Regions from separate parts of the Phytobacter sp. genome, predicted to be linked through region 3. Evidence: predicted binding sites of a transcription regulator. Region 3 holds the regulator's gene; each other region holds the start of a gene.
The links. The regulator LexA, encoded in region 3, represses DNA repair genes until DNA is damaged. The targets are predictions, from matches to a motif close to TNCTGTATGTACATACAGNA.
Positions count from the first base shown of each region.

Region 1: the regulator LexA is predicted to act here: its motif matches at 1,936-1,955, upstream of AC5JPW_RS06380 (DNA translocase FtsK 4TM domain-containing protein).
Region 2: the regulator LexA is predicted to act here: its motif matches at 4,042-4,061, upstream of umuD (translesion error-prone DNA polymerase V autoproteolytic subunit).

Region 1 is NZ_JCACPZ010000004.1:496,058-503,018, forward strand. Features, by position in the region: gene AC5JPW_RS06380 (DNA translocase FtsK 4TM domain-containing protein) at 1-1,883, opposite strand, end outside; gene lrp (leucine-responsive transcriptional regulator Lrp) at 1,994-2,488, opposite strand; gene trxB (thioredoxin-disulfide reductase) at 3,044-4,012, shown strand; gene cydD (heme ABC transporter permease/ATP-binding protein CydD) at 4,128-5,894, shown strand; gene cydC (heme ABC transporter ATP-binding protein/permease CydC) at 5,895-6,961, shown strand, end outside.
Region 2 is NZ_JCACPZ010000009.1:131,661-138,621, forward strand. Features, by position in the region: gene fnr (fumarate/nitrate reduction transcriptional regulator Fnr) at 1-496, opposite strand, end outside; gene ogt (methylated-DNA--[protein]-cysteine S-methyltransferase) at 705-1,220, opposite strand; gene smrA (DNA endonuclease SmrA) at 1,771-2,334, shown strand; gene umuC (translesion error-prone DNA polymerase V subunit UmuC) at 2,341-3,603, opposite strand; gene umuD (translesion error-prone DNA polymerase V autoproteolytic subunit) at 3,605-4,024, opposite strand; gene AC5JPW_RS25150 (eCIS core domain-containing protein) at 4,738-4,950, shown strand; gene AC5JPW_RS25155 (hypothetical protein) at 5,170-6,961, shown strand, end outside.
Region 3 is NZ_JCACPZ010000004.1:1,998,319-2,005,279, forward strand. Features, by position in the region: gene AC5JPW_RS13495 (conjugal transfer protein TraF) at 1-1,054, opposite strand, end outside; gene zur (zinc uptake transcriptional repressor Zur) at 1,331-1,846, shown strand; gene AC5JPW_RS13505 (CsbD family protein) at 1,950-2,159, opposite strand; gene lexA (transcriptional repressor LexA) at 2,420-3,034, opposite strand; gene AC5JPW_RS13515 (diacylglycerol kinase) at 3,143-3,511, opposite strand; gene plsB (glycerol-3-phosphate 1-O-acyltransferase PlsB) at 3,641-6,061, shown strand; gene ubiA (4-hydroxybenzoate octaprenyltransferase) at 6,141-6,961, opposite strand, start outside.

The DNA of each region.
Region 1 (6,961 bases), 1.5 Mb from region 3:
TAACGCTGCTGCTGGCTGCTGGCAAACTGACGAGCCAGCTCGGCTTCAGCCTCTTCATCTTCGCTGAGCTCAGGTGAAACAGGGGTCGATGGCGCGTCATACGTGTACTCTTCGCTATAACGGTTATGCTGACTGGCTGCAAACTGCTGGGCCAGTTCCTGCTGCTGAAGCATATCGGCTTCATCATCGTTCATCGGCTCATGCAGCGGGCGTTGTTCTGCACGTGCACGTTCTTCAGCCATCCGCTGTGAGGGTAATTTAATACCATAAGAGGCCAGTTCACGACGCGTAGGAACACGTACACGATTCGGGCGGGGCAATTGTGGACCAATGCCCTCTTTTACCTGCTGACGTACCGCCCCCCCTTCAGCCAGACTGAACATTGGGCTGCCGGTATCCGTTGCAGGAGATTCAGACAGGCTTGATGCCACCGACACCGCAACAGGTGCGACCGTAGCCAACGCTGGAGACGTAGGTGCTGGCGTAACAGGACGAGCGGGCTCTTGCATCGGCTCAGGAACCGGTTGATACCAGGCCGCGAGTTGCTCACGCTCACGCGCACGCTTCTCTTCCACTTCTTCAAAATAGTAAAGCGGTGGACGCGCCGCCTGTTTCACCTCTTCAACCTCAGGTGCCGGTTCTGTTTCAGTTACGAGTTCAGGCGCAGCATAATCCGGCTCAGGCATATAAGCCTGATACCCGGCAGGCTCAGCAACAACGGGAGGCGTTGGTTGCCAGTCACTTTCTTGTACTGGCGCAACATAATGCGAAAGCGGCACTTGCTCGGCAACCGGAATTGCTGGTGCGAATGGCTCTTGCGCCTCAGGCTGCCAGGCGGGAGCTTGTTCCGCTGAGTATGCGGCTGGTGCCGACGGCGCAGCATAAGCCTGAGCCGCTGTCATGTCAGCCGCAGCGGCAGTTAATGGTTCGGTTGCCCGGTATCCGCTGAGCAGCGGATCATAAGCATCTTGTTCAGACTGGGTGGCGCGATTGCCGGAAAACAGGACATCATCAGCATCCGCAGGGACACCGCGCGCAGAGTATTCGACCTCATCGCTGCCTTCATCATCCATGCGCTTGCCGGAGAACAGAGCCTCGTCCGTTTTTCGCCCCATGGGATTATTGAATTTTTCTGCCACGCGTTTGCGACGCGCCAGCGCCCCTCGCATGATACGCGCCCGACGTGACTCACGCGGGGCTCTTGAGGACTCGTCTTCATATTCGTCATCCTCATATTCTTCTTCATCGACCCAGGAGTCGTCGCGGCGGGTACGGTTGCTGGCAAAAGTCAGGATGCTAAGAATAACGCTACCGATCTTCTCCGCAATCGTCACCCATGACCAACCTGTAAAGAGCGTCAGCCCTGCCGCCCAAACACATAGCAAAGCGATCGTCCCACCGCTACTGCGTAACAGGGGTTGCAAGGTGGTGCTAAGCAGGCTACCAATCACGCCACCAGAGGCAAAGTACCAAATGTCATCGGCGTTGATAGCGGCAAGACCACAGGAGGTAAGAATCAGCGCCAGTGCACCAATTAAACGCAGGGAAACAGCAAAATAATCGATATAGTCTTCGTTGGCGCGATGGCGATAAGCAAACCAACAGCCGCCGATAATGATCACCGGAATGGTGTACGCCATAACGCCAAATACGAAGAATAAGGTATCAGCCAGCCATGCACCGGGTTGGCCACCTAAGTTATGAATAGGCTCATGCCATGCAGTTTGTGACCAACTGGGATCGGACGGATTAAAGCTAATAAGTGCCGCCATCAGCCAGATGGCAAACAGAGATACGAGGATCAGCAACGCCTCAAGGAGTCGACGCCCGCTGCTTAGCTTGGTAAGTGTGACTTCTTTGTCTTCTGTGTATTCCTGGCTCAAGTAAGGCTCTCCAGCTAAAACGGACAACAGCGCCGGGAAGCCCCGGCACTGTTGCTGTATGGATTAACAGGAGTGTAATCAAAAAAAGCCGATTTTGCACCTGTTCCGTATTAGCGCGTCTTGATAACCAGACGATTGCTCTGTTTGACTTCTTCCATCACCACATAGGTACGGGTGTCATTCACGCCTGGCAGTCGCAGCAGGGTTTCCCCTAACAGCTTACGGTAGGCTGACATATCTGGCACACGCGTTTTCAACAGGTAGTCGAAATCACCAGATACGAGATGACACTCTTGAATTTCTTCAAGTTTCTGTACTGCGGAGTTAAATTGCTCAAACACATCCGGCGCGCCACGATTCAGAGTAATCTCAACAAATACCAGAAGTGATGCATCCAGATAATGTGGGTTCAGCAGCGCTGTGTAGCCCTGAATGAAACCCTGTCTTTCCAGCCTGCGCACACGCTCAAGGCACGGCGTAGGAGAAAGCCCTACTCGTTTAGAAAGCTCGACGTTGGAAATACGCCCATCTTTTTGCAATTCGTTCAGAATATTACGATCAATGCGGTCGAGATCTTTGCCAGGGCGCTTCTTGCTATCTACCATTATTATTGTCTCTCTGTATTCCTTCCCTACTCCTGTCTTGACCCTGTGCACTTCACTGTTCAGAGTCTTTGCCCGTCGCTTTACGTGTGATGTGTTAATAAGAAACTAGCACCACGTAATCCCAGGGTCTGTATTAAGAAGCCGTTGCCTGAAGGCAGCTTTCGACATCACGAATGGCATCTGTCCACACCATGCGTAGATTTCGCTAGCCCGGTAAAAATGGCATTTACATGCATGACTTTGCATCACGCGCGAAACACTGCTTTTTTTTCTTCCTTTGATGTTTTCGCAAATGCGCAGGGGATTGTCAAAGCAAAACATCTTTTTTTAGTACAACATGCCAGATATTCATCATCACGGTCAGTGAATACTCATGTTATCCCCCTATAACAGACCAATTTTCAGTAGAAATTGTTATATTTCGATTATTCGCTTGAACTTTTCCATCGGCTTTATCTATTACACATATCGTTAACAAAACCGCTGCACCCTTTTTTTACGCCCACAAATTCCCTACAATCCAGACCAATGTCTGCAAATAAAAACGAGGATTTCATGGGTACGGCCAAACACAGTAAGCTGCTTATCCTGGGTTCAGGCCCCGCGGGTTACACCGCTGCGGTCTATGCTGCGCGTGCAAACCTGGAACCGGTATTAATCACAGGTATGGAAAAAGGCGGTCAACTCACCACCACAACTGAGGTGGAAAACTGGCCGGGCGATCCGAATCACCTGACCGGGCCGTTACTGATGGAGCGCATGCATGAACATGCCGAGAAATTCGATACGCAGATTCTGTTTGATCACATCAACAGCGTTGATCTGCAGAATCGTCCGTTCCGCCTGACCGGCGACAGCGGCGAATACACCTGTGACGCATTAATCATCGCAACAGGCGCGTCTGCACGTTATCTGGGGCTGCCATCTGAAGAAGCATTTAAAGGCCGCGGCGTCTCTGCCTGCGCAACCTGTGATGGTTTCTTCTACCGCAATCAGAAGGTCGCGGTAATTGGTGGCGGCAATACTGCCGTTGAAGAGGCGCTTTATCTGGCTAACATCGCCTCTGAAGTGCATCTGATCCACCGCCGTGATTCTTTCCGTGCTGAAAAAATCCTGATCAAACGTCTGATGGAAAAAGTGGCTAACGGTAATATCGTTCTGCACACCAACCGTACGCTGGAAGAAGTGACCGGCGATCAGATGGGTGTGAGTGGACTGCGTCTGCGCGATACGCAAAACACCGATACCGTCGAGTCACTCGACGTAGCAGGTCTGTTTGTCGCCATCGGTCATAGCCCGAACACTGCGATCTTTGCTGGCCAGTTAGAACTGGAAAACGGCTACATCAAAGTGCAGTCCGGTATTCATGGTAATGCCACGCAAACCAGTATCCCAGGCGTCTTTGCTGCTGGCGACGTAATGGACCACATCTACCGTCAGGCTATCACCTCTGCTGGGACAGGTTGCATGGCCGCGCTGGATGCCGAGCGCTATCTCGACGGTCTGGCTCAGGAAAGTAAATAATCTTTACAAGTCAGTAACAAAGGTAAATAAGGCGACTATAAGTCGCCTTTATTTTTGTGCCGATGTAACATTGCGAAGCTAAAAAAATCCGATAACTTCACCTGCAAAGCGCGCAATGAATAAAACCCGTCAACAAGAATTAACACGCTGGTTAAAACAGCAGAGTGTCATCTCCCGCCGCTGGCTCATGATGTCCCGACTTCTGGGAGTGGTGAGTGGCGTTCTGATCGTCGCACAAGCCTGGATGCTGGCGAAAATCCTGAACCAGCTGATCATGGAGAATATCCCGCGTGAAGCATTACTGCTCCCCTTCGCACTGTTGGTGCTGACTTTTATCCTGCGCAGTTGGGTGACCTGGTTGCGCGAGCGTGTTGGGTTCCATGCGGGTGCCCATATCCGATTTGAGATCCGCCGCCGGGTACTCAACCGCTTGCAACAGGCTGGTCCTGCCTGGATTCAGGGGAAACCCGCTGGCAGTTGGGCCACGCTGATTCTTGAGCAGATTGACGACATGCATGATTTTTATGCCCGCTATCTGCCACAGATGACACTGGCCGCCAGTGTGCCTCTGTTGATTGTTATTACGATATTCCCCATTAACTGGGCCGCCGCATTAATCCTGTTATGCACCGCCCCATTGATCCCTCTGTTTATGGCGATGGTGGGAATGGGTGCCGCTGATGCAAACCGTCGTAACTTTAAAGCGCTGGCACGTTTGAGCGGGCATTTCCTTGACCGTTTACGGGGTATGGAAACACTGCGTATTTTTAATCGTGGCGCGGCTGAAACAGAAAATATCCGTCTGGCCTCTGAGGATTTTCGTAGCCGCACGATGGAAGTCTTACGTCTCGCATTTTTATCATCCGGCGTACTCGAATTTTTCACCTCGCTGTCCATCGCACTGGTCGCGGTCTATTTCGGCTTTTCTTACCTCGGTGAATTCAATTTTGGTCACTATGGGGCGGGGGTCACGTTGTTTGCCGGATTCCTCGCGCTAATTCTGGCACCGGAATTTTTCCAGCCTCTGCGTGACCTGGGGACGTTTTATCATGCAAAAGCGCAAGCTATAGGTGCGGCTGACAGTTTGAAAACCTTTATGGAAGCCCCGCTCGCTCATCGACAGCGCGGTGACATCACGTTAAAAAGTGATGAGGCGATAACCCTTACGGCACGAGACCTGATCCTTAAATCCCCTGACGGGGCCGTACTTGCCGGCCCACTCAACTTCACCCTACCTGCCGGCCAGCGCGTTGTGCTGGTCGGAAAAAGTGGTTCAGGCAAAAGCTCCCTCATCAATGCGCTTTCCGGCTTTCTTCCCTATGACGGCTCATTGCTGGTTAATGGCGTGGAGTTAGGAGACCTGGATCCAGATGCCTGGCGACGTGCAATTAGCTGGGTGGGTCAGAACCCGCAGCTCCCGGCTACGACCCTACGCGAAAACATTCTGCTGGGCAGACCGGATGCAAGCGATGCGGAACTGCAGGCTGTGCTCGACAAAGCCTGGGTGAGTGAATTTTTACCATTATTACCGCAAGGCCTCGATACGCCAACGGGCGATCAGGGTGCGCGTCTGTCCGTAGGCCAGGCTCAGCGTGTGGCCGTTGCACGTGCCTTGCTGGATGAAAGCAAACTCTTGTTGCTTGATGAACCTGCAGCCAGTCTGGACAGCCATAGTGAACAACGCGTAATGCAGGCACTCAATGAGGCCTCGTCACATCAGACAACCCTGATGGTGACGCATCAACTGGAAGGATTAACCGACTGGAGTACCATTTGGGTGATGGATAACGGACACATCATTGAGCAGGGCTCATTTACCGAGCTTTCTCAGACTAATGGGGCGTTTGCTACTCTGCTCGCTCACCGTCAGGAGGCGATTTAAATGCGCGCACTTCTCCCCTACCTCGCACTCTACAAACGCCATATCTGGCTGCTCAGCCTCGGTGTCATTCTGGCGATTGTGACATTGCTGGCAAGTATTGGGTTGCTGACGCTGTCCGGTTGGTTCCTGTCCGCATCCGCGGTAGTGGGTGTCGCGGGAATTTACAGCTTTAACTATATGTTGCCCGCAGCCGGAGTACGTGGTGCTGCCATTATTCGCACCGCAGGACGTTACTTTGAACGCCTGGTGAGCCACGATGCAACCTTCCGTGTGCTGCAACATTTGCGCGTCAGCACCTTCAGTAAGTTGCTTCCTTTGTCCCCTGCTGGGCTGGCTCGCTTTCGTCAGGGTGAGTTGCTTAACCGCGTGGTCGCAGATGTCGATACACTGGATCACCTCTACCTGCGCGTTATTTCGCCTCTTGTAGGCGCACTCGTTGTCATTGTGGTGATCACATTAGGCCTGAGTGTTCTGGACATGACGCTGGCCTGGACGCTGGGCGGCATTATGCTGGCAACGCTATTTATTCTGCCGCCGCTCTTTTATCGTGCGGGGAAACCTACGGGTGAGAGTCTGACTCATTTACGTGGTCAGTATCGCCAGCAGCTAACCAGTTGGCTGCAAGGACAGGCAGAGTTAACCATTTTTGGTGCCAGTCAGCGTTATCGCGAACAGATGGAAAATACTGAACTGAGCTGGCATGACGCCCAGCGCCGCCAGTCCGATTTAACCGCAGCCGCACAGGCCGTAATGTTAGTGATCAGCGCCACGGCGGTGGTTGCCATGTTGTGGCTGGCTGCAGGCGGCGTGGGTGGAGACACACAACCTGGCGCACTTATCGCACTCTTCGTCTTTTGTGCACTGGCCGCATTTGAAGCACTGGCGCCGGTGACGGGCGCTTTCCAGCACCTGGGGCAGGTCATTGCATCAGCGGTACGCATCACGCAAATCACCGACTGTCCGCCTGAAGTCGCGTTTCCGGATATCGCTGACGCGCCACTGGAAAAGGTGAATCTGCACCTCAGTAATGTCACCTTTGCCTATCCCGGCCAACCGCTGAATGCGCT
Region 2 (6,961 bases), on a different contig from region 3:
CGTTTTTCTTTGACAGCAACAGGATCATGTCCTGATCGCCTTTGATCTCGCCGCTCATCAGGCGCATCATTTGCTGGCGCAGGTTCGGCATTTTACCGGACAGGTCATCCAGGGTTTCAAACGGGATTTCGCAGACCATTGACGTTTCCAGCGCCTGGGCAAAGCTCGGGTGATGCCCGGTGCCGATGGCGTCAAAGCCGACAAGGTCGCCAGCCAGATGGAAGCCGGTGATCTGCTCGTCACCCTGTTCGGTGATGGTATAACTCTTGATCGTACCGGAACGGATAGCGTACAGCGATTTCAGCTCATCACCCGCTTTGAACAGCGTCTGGCCTTTCTGAATCGGCTTTTTACGCTCAATGATGTTGTCGAGCTGATCGAGTTCGTGCTCATTGAGAGTGAAAGGGATACAGAGCTGGCTGATACTGCAATCCTGGCAATGGATAGCACATCCGCCTGACTGAATGCGTCGTATAATTCGCTTTTCCGGGATCATAAGTCTACTCAAGCCTTAATTGATTTTAGTCAATTTTATCATCTTTTTCTTGAGCGCGTAAGCCTGGCGAAACGTCAATTCAGCAGAATTAAAGTGGGTATTGGAAACGACAGAATCAGGAAATTAACCATCTTGTTGATATTCCATCGTTTCATTGGGGTTTTTAGCAGAGGGCTCGGCGATTAAGCGCACAAAAATGCCCTTGTTCCTATAATAGCAAGTAGCCTTCGTGGCGCAAAAGCCACTCTTTACGCTGTACGCCGCCCGCATAACCGGTCATCGTGCCGTTGCGACCAATCACGCGGTGGCAAGGCACCACAATGCTGACCGGATTGGATCCATTTGCTGCACCCACCGCTCGCGCAGCACCGCTGCGACCCAGCATCTCGGCTAAGTGGCCGTAATGCAAGACCTGACCGCAAGGGATATCACGCAGTGCTTTCCAGACTTCACGTTGAAACGGGGTGCCTGCGGTGGCGGTCGGAAGCGCGTTGATCACTGCCAGATCCCCGGCAAAATAATCCCGCAATTTTTGACTTAATCCGCCCGGATTGCCGCTCGCGACACGGGTATAACCTTCACGGCGATAGTGGATATCGAGTAACTGATTCATGCGATCGCTGTGTTCTTCCCATTCAACAGCGCGCAGATGGAACGTTTCGTCGCACAGCACCCAGAGTGGGCCTAGTGGCGTGTCGATTTTATCTTCAAGAAGGGTGAGCATTGGACATCCTTATTATCCTGCCAGAGACAACTCTACATGCGGGCAATCTAGCACGATCGTGCGAGGGGCACTATACCTCAAAAGGGAGCAATGCTGCATAAATACCCAGGTATTATTGGGGGTAAATACAATGCAGATAGCGTGACTGTAGATTATGTAATAGATGATATATTCAGGGCGTAAAAAATAGAAAAAAATAGAGCCTGCCGACATCGTCAGGCTCTACAGTACACACAGCAGCGCATCCGTTCATTTATTTTTTGGGTTTCATCCTTACGTGAATAATATAGTTATAGTCGGCCTGAAAAATAATTCCAGTCGAATTGGTGATTGATTTTACGATAATTTAACTGAAATTTAGAATATTAACGGCAATGAAGTTTAAGTTAAGTGCTGTTAAATATTTACTATTAGTGGGGCTAATGTGTTTCTGCGGAATATAATACAATCCGCCAGGGTGGCGCCAGCAGAGTACCTGTCTTGCCTGGCCATTGTGAGTCCTTGATGTGCCAGCTATAGTATCCCCTCAGATGTCGCGAGAGGATCTACCATGAACCCTGATGAAAGATCGTTGTTTCTTGATGCCATGGAAGATGTCCAGCCGCTTAAACGTTGCGCCGATGTTCATTGGCATCCGGGCCGCAACGCCCGTGAGGCAAGGCAGATTGACACGCTGCAACTGGATAATTTTCTCACTACCGGCTTTCTTGATGTCCTGCCACTGGGTACGCCGCTTGAATTTAAGCGTGAAGGCGTCCAGCAGGGTGTGATTGATAAGCTGCGCTCAGGTAAATACAGCCAGCAGGCGAGCCTCAGTTTGTTGCGCCAGCCCGTTGAGCAGTGCCGCCAGATTCTGTTCAGCTTTATGCATCAGGCGAGACTCGACGGGTTACGCAATTTTGTGATTATTCATGGTAAAGGGCGGGAAGACAGGGCTCATGCCAATATCATTCGCAGTTATCTTGCCCGCTGGTTGCCAGAATTTGAGGATGTGCAGGCATTTTGCGTCGCGCAAGCACACCAGGGTGGAAGTGGAGCCTGCTATGTTGCCCTGCGTAAATCTGAACAAGCAAAACAGGAAAACTGGGAACGTCACGCCAAACGCAGTCGTTAAACGCGTCTATTTTACCACCGGAAAATCGCTATAGCGGGTGGTCCAGGCGGGAGAGAGCATCTCCCGCTTCATCGACCAGCTTTTTTCGAACCCTTGCCCGGCAAACCAGACTTTTCGCTTTCCTGACTTATTCAGCGTGTCGATCACATCCATCAATGCCGCACTATTTGCCCGTGGTTTGAGTTCATCAAAAAAATCAGGCTGGGCAATCCCCTGACTATAAAAATCACTTAGCATTACCCCGGCTTTCATATATCGGTAACCTGCTCGCCATATTTGCAGCAGCAGGGTATTTGTCATTGAAATAATATCCCGTGTATCTTCCGTGGGTGTCATGCAGGACATTGAAACCTGGTTGCTGTAATAAGGTTCGCCAGGGGCATGCGGGCTGGAACGCATAAAGATACTGACCTGGCGGCAATATTGCCGTTCCATGCGTAATTTTTCGGCAGCCCGTTCTGCATAGGTACAAATGGCCTGATGCATCTCTGCATAATCCGTGATCCGGTGACCAAAAGAACGGCTGCAAATGATCTGCTGTTTCGTTGGGATGAGTTCATCAAACGCCAGACACGCTTCCCCCCGCAGCTCGCGCATCGTACGTTCCAGCACTACATTAAAGTGTTTGCGAATGACCCAGGTCGAGCAGTCGGCCAGTTGCAGTGCGTTTTCAATGCCCATCCCCCGTAGCTTTTTGCTGATCCGCCGCCCGACGCCCCAGACCTCTTCAATGGGCACATGGGGAAGTAATTTGCGCTGCGTCTCGTGTCCGGAGATATCGACCACGCCCTGAGACGTAGGCCATTTTTTGGCAGCAAAGTTGGCCAGTTTTGCCAGCGTTTTGGTTGGGGCAATACCGACCCCCACCCGCAGCCCGGTATTTCTGAGGACGGTGTCGCGTATTTCGTGACCAAAGTCGGAAAAGGAGAGGCAGTTATCGACGCCGCTTAAATCCATAAAGGCTTCGTCGATGGAGTAGATATCCAGCCTGGGGCCAATCTCTTCCAGGGTGGCCATCATACGATGGCTCATGTCGGCATAGAGCGCATAGTTGGAACTGAACACCGTCACACCCTGGCGACGTAGTTCATCTTTGATTTTGAAATACGGTGCGCCCATCGGGATGTCGAGTTTTTTTGCCTCTGCCGAACGAGAAATAATGCAGCCGTCGTTATTCGATATCACAACAATCGCTTTCCCTTTTAAATCAGGGCGGAATATCGACTCGCATGTGCAGTAAAAGTTATTGGCATCAATTAGCGCGAACATTTTATTTATGCGTCTTAACGGTAAAGGTCACCACGCCGAAAATCTCCAGCGCTTCTTCGCAATGAATAGCGATAGGGCGATAGCGTGCATTTCTCGGCATCAATAGCAGTTCCGGGCGGGTCCGCAGCTCTTTTACCGTAAACTCGCCTTCAACGGCCGCAATGACAATATCGCCGTGCTCAGGTTTCAGGGAGCGATCCACCACCAGCAGGTCACCGTCGAAAATGCCCGCGTCGATCATGGAATCGCCGCTGACCTTCACGAAGTAAGTCGCGCTGGGATGCCTGACGATGAACGCATTCAGATCAAGTCGTTCTTCGATGTAATCCTGGGCCGGGCTGGGAAAGCCGCAGGGCACATGCTCAACGAACAGGGGAGAAAGCACCGAAGGTTCACTCACGGTAGCAGGAATCAATCGCATAAGAGGTTACTCACGATTACTGTATTTATATACAGTATTTATTTTTTTCGGCATGGATCAAGGAGTTTTTTGGAAGGTAGCCCAAACCTGTTGAAGTTTGGAGAAATTTAGTGGGCAGGGTTGGAAAAAGCGGGAGCTCTTTTCTGACAGTTTGTGTTAGCTGCAGACGGGCCTGCATTCACTCTTCGTGCACAAAATGAAGAGATCGAATGATGAATCATCTGCAACTCAAATGAATATTGCCCATCGAAACAGATTGATGTACGCATAGCTCAAACAAGGTGAGAGGGTGACCCGCTCCCCGTTGATTAACATAGACTGATTTAGCAACGTCCGCTCCGTGCCAAAAGCAGAAGTTTCTGCAGCAGCAAGTTCTGGTCAGTAAAGAACGGATTCACGCCCGCCATGCCAGCCCGTTCTGAATGCGGCATTGCGCCGGAATGGTGTTCTGTGCGGTACACAAGGGCCAACGCCTGCCCGCACAGTGGTGACGCAGGGGCGAAAAAATAGCCAGTGTGAATGAGGTGCTATAATGAGTTTGTTGTGTACGCTGCTGGCAAAAAAGCAGTTCCTGGCCTGATGCACCTCTTTTCAAGGACGTGCCATGCTCCAACAAGCAGATGTCGAAAATAATCAACAAGCGAACAATGTCATCGTGCTCTGCCGCGAGATGGCGTGGTTGTCGATGGTTATCAATCAGGTTATTTGCTGCCGTGCAGGCCCATGCGTATGCCAAGGGCTGCAATATCCACCTTGCTTCCGGCCAGGAAAAGCACTTACCCCACGAACTAGGCCATGTGGTGCAGCAGGCACAAGGGCGGGTTTCTGCGACAACCTCCGTTGGTGGAATGGCGGTGAATGATAGCCCGGCGCTGGAGCATGAGGCGGATATGATGGGGGCTAAGGCGTTGCGGGGCGCTTTCTAACCCTGAATATTCAGCGAAATATATGCATGTTACAACATAAGAACTTAATAATATTAGCTATCAATTAAATAAGGTGAATAGATCATTAATAACATCTTTGGGTGCTAAAGGATTACTAATTAGTAAAAAATAGTTTTGATGAAAAACACACTACAGTGATCGTTTTTTAATAAATTACAAAACCTCATTGAGAGGCGAAAGTTAAATAGGTTTAAAAATATGTATATACAAAAAAACAAATCGAAAGAAAATGACAGTAGAGAGGTTACGCATGCTGTGAAGCAATGCTTTGGGTTTGTGGATAACAGGCGTGAAGCCGTTGCTCAAAGAAAGTCACTGGAAGCGATTAAAAAAAGCCAGCAAGTAGAAAATAATACAGCACAGATAAAACAACTTAAGACTTTCTCTCGTAATGGGGCTCCGGTCCAGCGTTTTCAATACAGGACCGGGGATGAATATTTAGCTAGCGGAAATGCCGAATTTGTTTCTCAATCTACCCAGATATCGCCCTGGATGGCCGGTTACAAAACAGCCTCTCACAAAAAACCGAATCTGAAGGTGGCGACGGACAACACATTAGCAATTGAAAAGACCGAACATCAGACCAAAACCTTTTACAGTACGCAAGATGTGGTGGTCAAAAGCAACGCCTCTCTTGAGTCCGCCGGTTCGCCGGTTCGGTTAATGCATATTCCCGGGATCATTACCACGGACCTCAGTACCCTGTTGTACCGCACCACATGGCGATTTAATGATCAGCAGATGCCAGGTGCCTCATTGGGAGTACATATCTGCAACGAAGTCGCCAGTAAAATCGCAGGAGGTTTGGGGCCGCCCGATGCCCCACTAGTGCTTAAAGACCAGACTCCGGATGTTGGAACGTCTGAACAGGTGACAAACCTTTCCTATTACTCCAGATCTAACGGGGCCATCAGCACGACTATGGCTTTTGACAATGCTCCGACTCCCTCAACCATCGCGAAAGGGCTTACAGAAAGCCTTGCAACAAAAAGGATCCGCGTTCTTGAGAAGTTCAAACCCCTTGTGGAGAGCGGAAAGGTTGAAGAGGATGCGATTTGGTATTTGGTAGCCTCCAACGCAGTCACGGCAGGGACGGAAGAAAACATTTATGTGGCGATTCAGGAAGAATACGATCGTACCTGTGTCAAAGTAACAGAAGATGCTTTGCAAAAGCTGATTGATAAACGTTATGGCACGCTGAAGCCTGAAATGCTGGATCAAAAAAGTAAGATACTCGGTGTGAATCAGTATGCTGTTCCCAATGTAGGTGAGGCTCTGGCCACCTTTCCCACAGGAGACGTAGACCATACACAGAGGCATCCTGAATTCCAGAAACAGCTCCAAAAATTCATCGCCGAAAAACAGGTTACTCTTGAAGAGGCCTTGCAACAGTTTGAAGGGGTGAAAGTGGAAGGGTGGACTTGGCATTTTGCTTCGGCTGTCGCCAAAAGTCTGGATGGCCACGATTACATAACGCTAGAAAATTACAACCGGGGCCCGGAACAGGAAAATGAAATTAAACGTGTCTACGCATGGGTTGCAAAACACTTGCTGGACTTCCAACGGTACTTGATCTCGTTGGGCATTACTGCTCAGGAGCAGGAGTCACCGGAAAAAGTGTACGAAATTATGATTCCCTTTTTAAAAAATGCGGATCCATTACTGCATCAAATTTTGAGCGAAGCCCATAGCAGTTTTGAAAAGCTTAAAAGTATGGACAAAGGTACTTTATGGTATTTTGCCATGTATGGTCTTGCGAAAGAGCAAGTGTTGCAAGGGCATGAAGTTGTGGAGCAGGACCAGTCGTTTCACCAGGCAATGAGGGAAAGCGGGGACTTTGCCAATCCTCTGACCCTCAAATTTAGAGGGGAAAAGACGCTTGAGTTTGAGCGGAAAAACAAAGCTGCCATTGATAAACTCACCCTGGTGCAGCAATTGTCAAATCAGGTGGACGCGAGTATGACTTCAGGCGAGCCGAGGGATAGCTTGA
Region 3 (6,961 bases):
CGGCACTCAGGGTCAGCAGTTCGTTCTGCCAGGCGACCCCTGCAGTGACAAGTGGGCTTATCTGATAGGTGTCTTTGTAGTTTCTGACTTCACCCGTCATGCCGTTTTCGATACGGATATCTTTGGTATCGATATTACGTGAGACCAGGTTTTGGCCGGTCAAGCCTACGGTGATGTTTTCGGTCAGATCTGCTGCCAGGCCGACGTCTACGTTGAAACCGGAGTCATCGGTACGATAGCGATCGTTGTTCCAGTCATCACTGTTGTAATCATAAATGGAGGTCGTGTAATTGTAGACCCAGGTTTTTTGCAGTTTAGGTGTCACGCCAACCGACAGCGGTATGCCTCCCACGTCGAACTGATGCGCAAGGGCAATACCGTAATCCCAGACAATCGCCGCGCGCCCGGAAGCGGTTGAATTCAGATGACGTGTAATCTCATCGCTGCCTAACAGTGCGGCACTGCCTGCCTCTGTCAGCGCAGTGGTATCACTCCTCTGGATACCACGCAGGTAATTAATATCGTTTTGATCAACCGATGTGCTGACGCGTGCATGAGCATGCGCTTTGGTCACAAAGGCCATGGAAACCACATCGGTTGGAATGCTGACCGCAATACCCGCACTGGCTTTTGCCTGCGCCGTTTTGCCTTTAAGGAATTGCAGTTCATCCGCCAGATCCCCGGCAGCATTCTGGAATTCATCAACAACCGCAGCAGGATTCAACAGCACCTGTGCGGGTGTCAGGTTATCGACAAAATCTTTATAACCGTCGATTTTGTCGTTGATATCGTCAATCTCGTTACGCAGATCGTCTTTGTCAGTCACCTGCACACCGATACTCGGCAAGATGACGGTGACAGAATCATCAGGTTTTGCTTTTGCCAGAAGCGCAGGGTTGATCAGCGCCCCACTGCCATAACTTGCCGAAGCGACGCCGGTACCACCCATAGCATCACTACGTGCCTCCGCCCAGGTATTGGCTGCCCCCGCTTGATTTGCCACGCAAAAGGAGACAGCGATAGCGACCACTGAAAGTTTGAGTTTGTTTTTCACAATTATGTGTCTCGTAGTCAGATGAGTTTTTCTATGCCCCGTTCTTTTTTACATCAACGGGAATGCTCTATTGCTGCGAATAACATTGGAAAAATGGCTATTTCTGCCAAATACGCAAAAGTCGGCAGAAATTTATAGTTATAAGAAATGACCTTCATTATTTATAGAAGACGTACCGCGAATGTGAAAGTGAGCGGCATCTGCGCGCGATCTCGGCGTTTAGAGCAGAACATGGTAAAGTGAGAGATTATGCCGCCGGGAAATGAGAGGACGACAATGGAAAAGACCACTTCGCAAGAGATGCTAGCGCAGGCCGAAAAACTGTGCGTGCAGCGCAATGTGCGCCTGACTCCTCAGCGCCTCGAGGTTCTGCGGTTAATGAGTTTGCAGGAAGGGGCAATCAGTGCCTACGACTTGCTGGACCTGCTGCGCGAGAGTGAACCCCAGGCAAAACCACCCACCGTTTATCGTGCGCTGGACTTCCTGCTGGAGCAGGGGTTTGTGCACAAAGTGGAGTCTACTAACAGCTATGTGTTGTGCCATCTTTTTGATCAGCCAACTCATACATCGGCCATGTTTATTTGCGATCGCTGCGGCGTCGTGAAAGAAGAACAAGCGGAAGGGGTGGAAGATATTATGCATTCACTGGCTGCAAAATTAGGATTTGCCTTACGCCATAATGTCATTGAAGCACATGGTCTGTGTTCCAAATGTGCGGAAGTGGAAGCTTGTCGTCACCAGGGCGAATGTCACCACGATCACTCGATTCTGGTTAAGAAAAAACCGCGCTAGTGGCGGTTGAGAGTGCATTCAATTCGTTGTGTTAAGAGGGTGGTACGTCCATGTACCGTCGGGCAGGGTAGTCACTTCAATGCATATTCAGAGGGTTTGAAGGCTACCAGCGGTATTCGTTGCGGGTTTCCCAGTCAACAACTTCTTTTTCCGCCTGATCTTTTGCGTAGCCGTATCTTTCCTGAATTTTACCTACCAGTTGGTCACGTTTACCCTCGATGACGGTCATGTCATCATCAGTGAGTTTCCCCCACTTCTCTTTCGCTTTACCTTTGAACTGTTTCCAGTTACCGCCGATTTCGTCTTTATTCATAGTCATGTCCTCATCGTTCGGTTGTGAATAGCGAATCATCGTCCGTCGTTACGTTCTGAATATCCTGAACGTGAGAATAATTGTAGTCAGGGATCATACTGCAGAGGATTTATTCGGAATTTTTAACCATTCAAAAGACAATTATAAGAAGGTAAATCGAACAGATTGGGAGAGGCGCTGAGGATGAAGGTTATTTAAGATTTTGTTTTATAAAACAAAACCGTGGCAGCGGGACGCTGAACCACGGTTATGAAGAGGAATTACAACCACTCACCGTTGCGAATCACACCAACAGCCAGACCTTCAATCGTAAAGTTCTGCTCGCGCAGATTCACAACAATCGGGGAAAATTCGCTGTTTTCAGGCAGTAACTGAACGGTATTACCTTGTTTTTTCAGTCGTTTGACGGTGACTTCATCATCAATACGTGCAACAACCACCTGGCCGTTACGCACATCCTGAGTTTTATGCACTGCCAGCAGATCGCCATCCATAATACCAATGTCTTTCATTGACATGCCGCTAACGCGCAGCAGGAAATCGGCATTTGGCTTGAACAAGGACGGATCAACCTGATAGTGACCTTCGATATGCTGCTGCGCCAACAACGGCTCACCTGCCGCTACACGCCCAACCAGCGGCAAACCATTGTCTTCTGCGACGTCCAACAGCAAACGAATGCCGCGGGACGCACCAGAAACAATCTCAAGTACACCTTTACGCGCTAACGCTTTCAGGTGCTCTTCAGCTGCGTTTGGGGAACGGAACCCCAACTGTTGCGCGATCTCCGCACGCGTCGGCGGCATGCCCGTTTGGTTGATTCGATCACGAATGAGATCGAACACCTCTTGCTGCCTGGCCGTTAATGCTTTCATTCCGCCCCCTGGGTGTATATACAGTTATGCTGTGAGTATATACAGCTAAAGGCGATTTTGAAACCAAAATTACGCAAAAAACCAGCAGTTAGCGCAATTCTGGAAGGCTTATCGAAAATGGCCCCACAACAGTGAAACCCAGGTAAAGAGTGCAACCAGAATGGTCATCAGTACCGCCGCTGAGCCCATGTCCTTCGCGCGCCCGGACAACTCATGCAATTCCGAACCAATCCGGTCAACGACCGCTTCAATCGCGCTGTTAAGAATTTCAACGATCATGACCAGTGCCACCGAACCGATCAGCAATACGCGGGTGATGGCGTCGACATCAAGGAAACAAGCGATAATAATTGCCAGAATGACCGCAACGGACTCCTGACGAAAGGCAGCTTCGTTTATCCAGGCTGCGCGGACGCCTTTCCATGAATAACCGGCCGCTTTAATGATGCGGGTAATGCCAGTGGTGTTATTGGCCATTAAAAGAACCTTTTTATGTAATGAGCATCAATCTCTATGTAAGGTTATAGAGGTACAAAAGAATTTGTGCGCGCTTTCTGATATTCTTGCGGCGCATTGGCATTATTAACCAGAGGCTTTACATCGTTTATGTCCGGCTGGCCACGAATTTACTACAAATTACTTAATTTACCATTAAGCGTGCTGGTAAAAAGTAAGTCTATCCCTGCGGAACCCGCACAGGAACTGGGGCTCGATACCTCACGCCCTATTATGTACGTTTTGCCTTATAACTCGAAGGCTGACTTACTCACGTTACGCGCTCAATGTCTGGCACACGACTTGCCCGACCCGCTGGAGCCGCTTGAGATCGACGGCGTGGAGTTGCCGCGGTATATCTTCATTCACGGTGGACCACGCGTATTTACCTGGTATACACCGAAAGAAGAGTCCATCAAGCTGTTCCATGATTATCTCGACCTGCATCGCAGCCATCCTGACCTGGATGTGCAAATGGTGCCGGTTTCGATGATGTTCGGTCGTTCGCCGGGTCGCGAGAAAGGCGAGATGAATCCGCCGCTGCGTATGCTTAACGGCATTCAGAAATTCTTTGCGATCTCCTGGCTCGGGCGCGACAGCTTTGTGCGTTTCTCTCCGCCGGTCTCACTGCGCCGCATGGCCACTGAGCATGGTACGGATAAAATTATCGCCCAGAAATTGGCGCGAGTTGCACGCATGCACTTTGCCCGCCAGCGTCTTGCGGCGGTCGGTCCGCGTCTGCCTGCCCGTCAGGACTTGTTTAACAAGCTACTGGCGTCCAAAGCGATTGCCCGCGCTGTTGAAGACGAAGCACGCAGCAAAAAAATCTCCCATGACAAGGCGCAGCAAAACGCGATTGCCCTGATGGAAGAGATTGCGGCGAACTTCTCTTACGAGATGATCCGTCTCTCCGACCGTATTCTGAGCTTTACCTGGAACCGCCTGTATCAGGGCATCAACGTGCACAACGCCGAGCGCGTGCGCCAGTTGGCTCATGACGGCCATGAAATTGTCTATGTGCCCTGCCACCGCAGTCATATGGACTACCTGCTGCTCTCTTACGTGCTGTATCACCAGGGACTGGTGCCACCGCATATCGCCGCCGGTATCAACCTGAACTTCTGGCCAGCAGGTCCGATTTTCCGCCGTCTGGGCGCGTTCTTCATTCGCCGCTCTTTCAAAGGCAACAAGCTCTATTCCACCGTGTTCCGCGAATATCTGGGCGAGCTGTTCCAGCGCGGCTATTCGGTTGAGTACTTTGTCGAGGGTGGGCGCTCACGTACTGGCCGTCTGCTGGATCCGAAAACAGGTACCCTGTCGATGACCATCCAGGCGATGCTGCGCGGCGGCACCCGTCCGATCACGCTGGTGCCAATCTACATTGGCTATGAGCACGTGATGGAAGTCGGTACCTACGCTAAAGAGCTGCGTGGGGCGACGAAAGAGAAAGAAGGCTTTATGCAGATGGTGCGTGGCTTAAGCAAGCTACGTAACCTCGGTCAGGGTTACGTGAACTTCGGCGAACCTATTTCGCTGACGAACTACCTTAACCAGCGCGTGCCGGAATGGCGCGAGTCTATCGATCCTATCGAAGCCGTGCGCCCGGCCTGGCTGACGCCGGCGGTCAATGCTATCGCGGCTGACCTGATGGTGCGCATTAACAACGCAGGGGCGGCAAACGCCATGAACCTGTGCTGTACCGCTCTGCTCGCTTCACGCCAGCGTTCGCTGACCCGTGAACAACTTACGGAACAGCTGGATTGCTACCTGAACCTGATGCGTAACGTGCCTTACGCTGATGACTCTACGGTGCCGACTGCCAGCGCCGCTGAGCTTATCGCGCACGCATTGCAGATGAACAAGTTCGAGGTAGAGAAAGACACCATCGGCGACATCATCATTCTGCCGCGCGAGCAGGCTGTACTGATGACCTACTACCGCAACAACATCGCCCATATGTTGATGCTGCCGTCGCTGATGGCCGCCATCATCACTCAGCATCGTCATATTTCTCAGGACGAGATGCTGCGCCATGTTGAGCTGCTCTACCCGATGCTGAAAGCAGAGCTGTTCCTGCGGTGGGAGAAAGAGGAACTGGCGGGCGTGCTGGATAGCCTGGCTCAGGAGATGCTGCGCCAGGGCCTGGTGACCATCAAAGACGGGCAGTTGAACATCAACCCGGCCCATTCCCGCACCCTGCAACTGCTGGCGGCAGGTGCACGTGAAACGCTGCAACGTTATGCCATTACCTTCTGGCTGCTTAGCGCGAACCCGTCGTTCAACCGCAGCACGCTCGAGAAAGAGAGCCGCACGCTGGCTCAGCGTCTCTCCGTTCTGCACGGCATTAACGCACCGGAATTCTTCGACAAAGCGGTGTTCAGTACCCTGGTGCTGACCCTGCGTGATGAAGGCTTTATCAGTGATACGGGCGATGCGGAACCCGCGCAGACACTGGCGATTTATCAGTTGCTGGCAGAGTTGATTACGTCGGATGTGCGTTTGACGATTGAGAGTGCAACGCAGAGCGAGTAAGGGTTTGCGGTCTGATGCCCTCTCCCACGGGGAGAGGGAACAAACACTAAAAAAGGCAACTTACGTTGCCTTTTTGCTTTTATATCCAGTAGCTTGAAGCCAGCCCTAAAAACAGCACCAGCCCCACATAGTTATTGTTCATAAAAGCTTTAAAGCAGGCATCACGATCGCGCCCGGCAATCAGCTTTTGCTGATAGACAAAGAGCGCGCCCGCCACCAGCACCGCCCAGTAAAAATGCCAGCCCAGGCCGTTAAGTTTGCCGACAAACGCCATCAACGCCAGCACGGCAATCTGCAAAATGCCAATGATCAGCTTGTCCTGACGACCAAACAGAATTGCCGTCGATTTGATACCGATTTTCAGGTCATCGTCCCGGTCAACCATTGCATACTGGGTGTCATAGGCGACGGCCCACAGAATGTTGGCGAGGAACAACATCCAGCAGCTTAACGGAACGGATTCGCTCACGGCCGCAAAGGCCATCGGAATTGACCAGCCAAACGCTGCCCCCAGCACCACCTGCGGCAGATGGGTATAGCGCTTCATGAAGGGATAAACCCAGGCCAGCGCCAGGGCGGCAACCGAGAGCAGGATAGTCATGGTATTGAGCGTCAACACCAGCACAAACGCCAGCAGGACCAGAACTACAAACAGGACCCGCGCTTCATTTTCCGTCACGGCGCCACTTGGCAGCGGGCGGTTCGCTGTACGCTTAACATGCCCGTCAAACTTGCGGTCAGCGTAGTCGTTGACCACACACCCTGCTGCACGCATCAGCCAGACACCGGCCACGAAGACCAGCAGGATCCATAGCGGCGGTACGCCCGGTGTCGCGACCCACAGCGCCCAAAGAGTCGGCCAGAGCAGCAGCAATGCGCCAATGGGCTTATCCGTTCGCA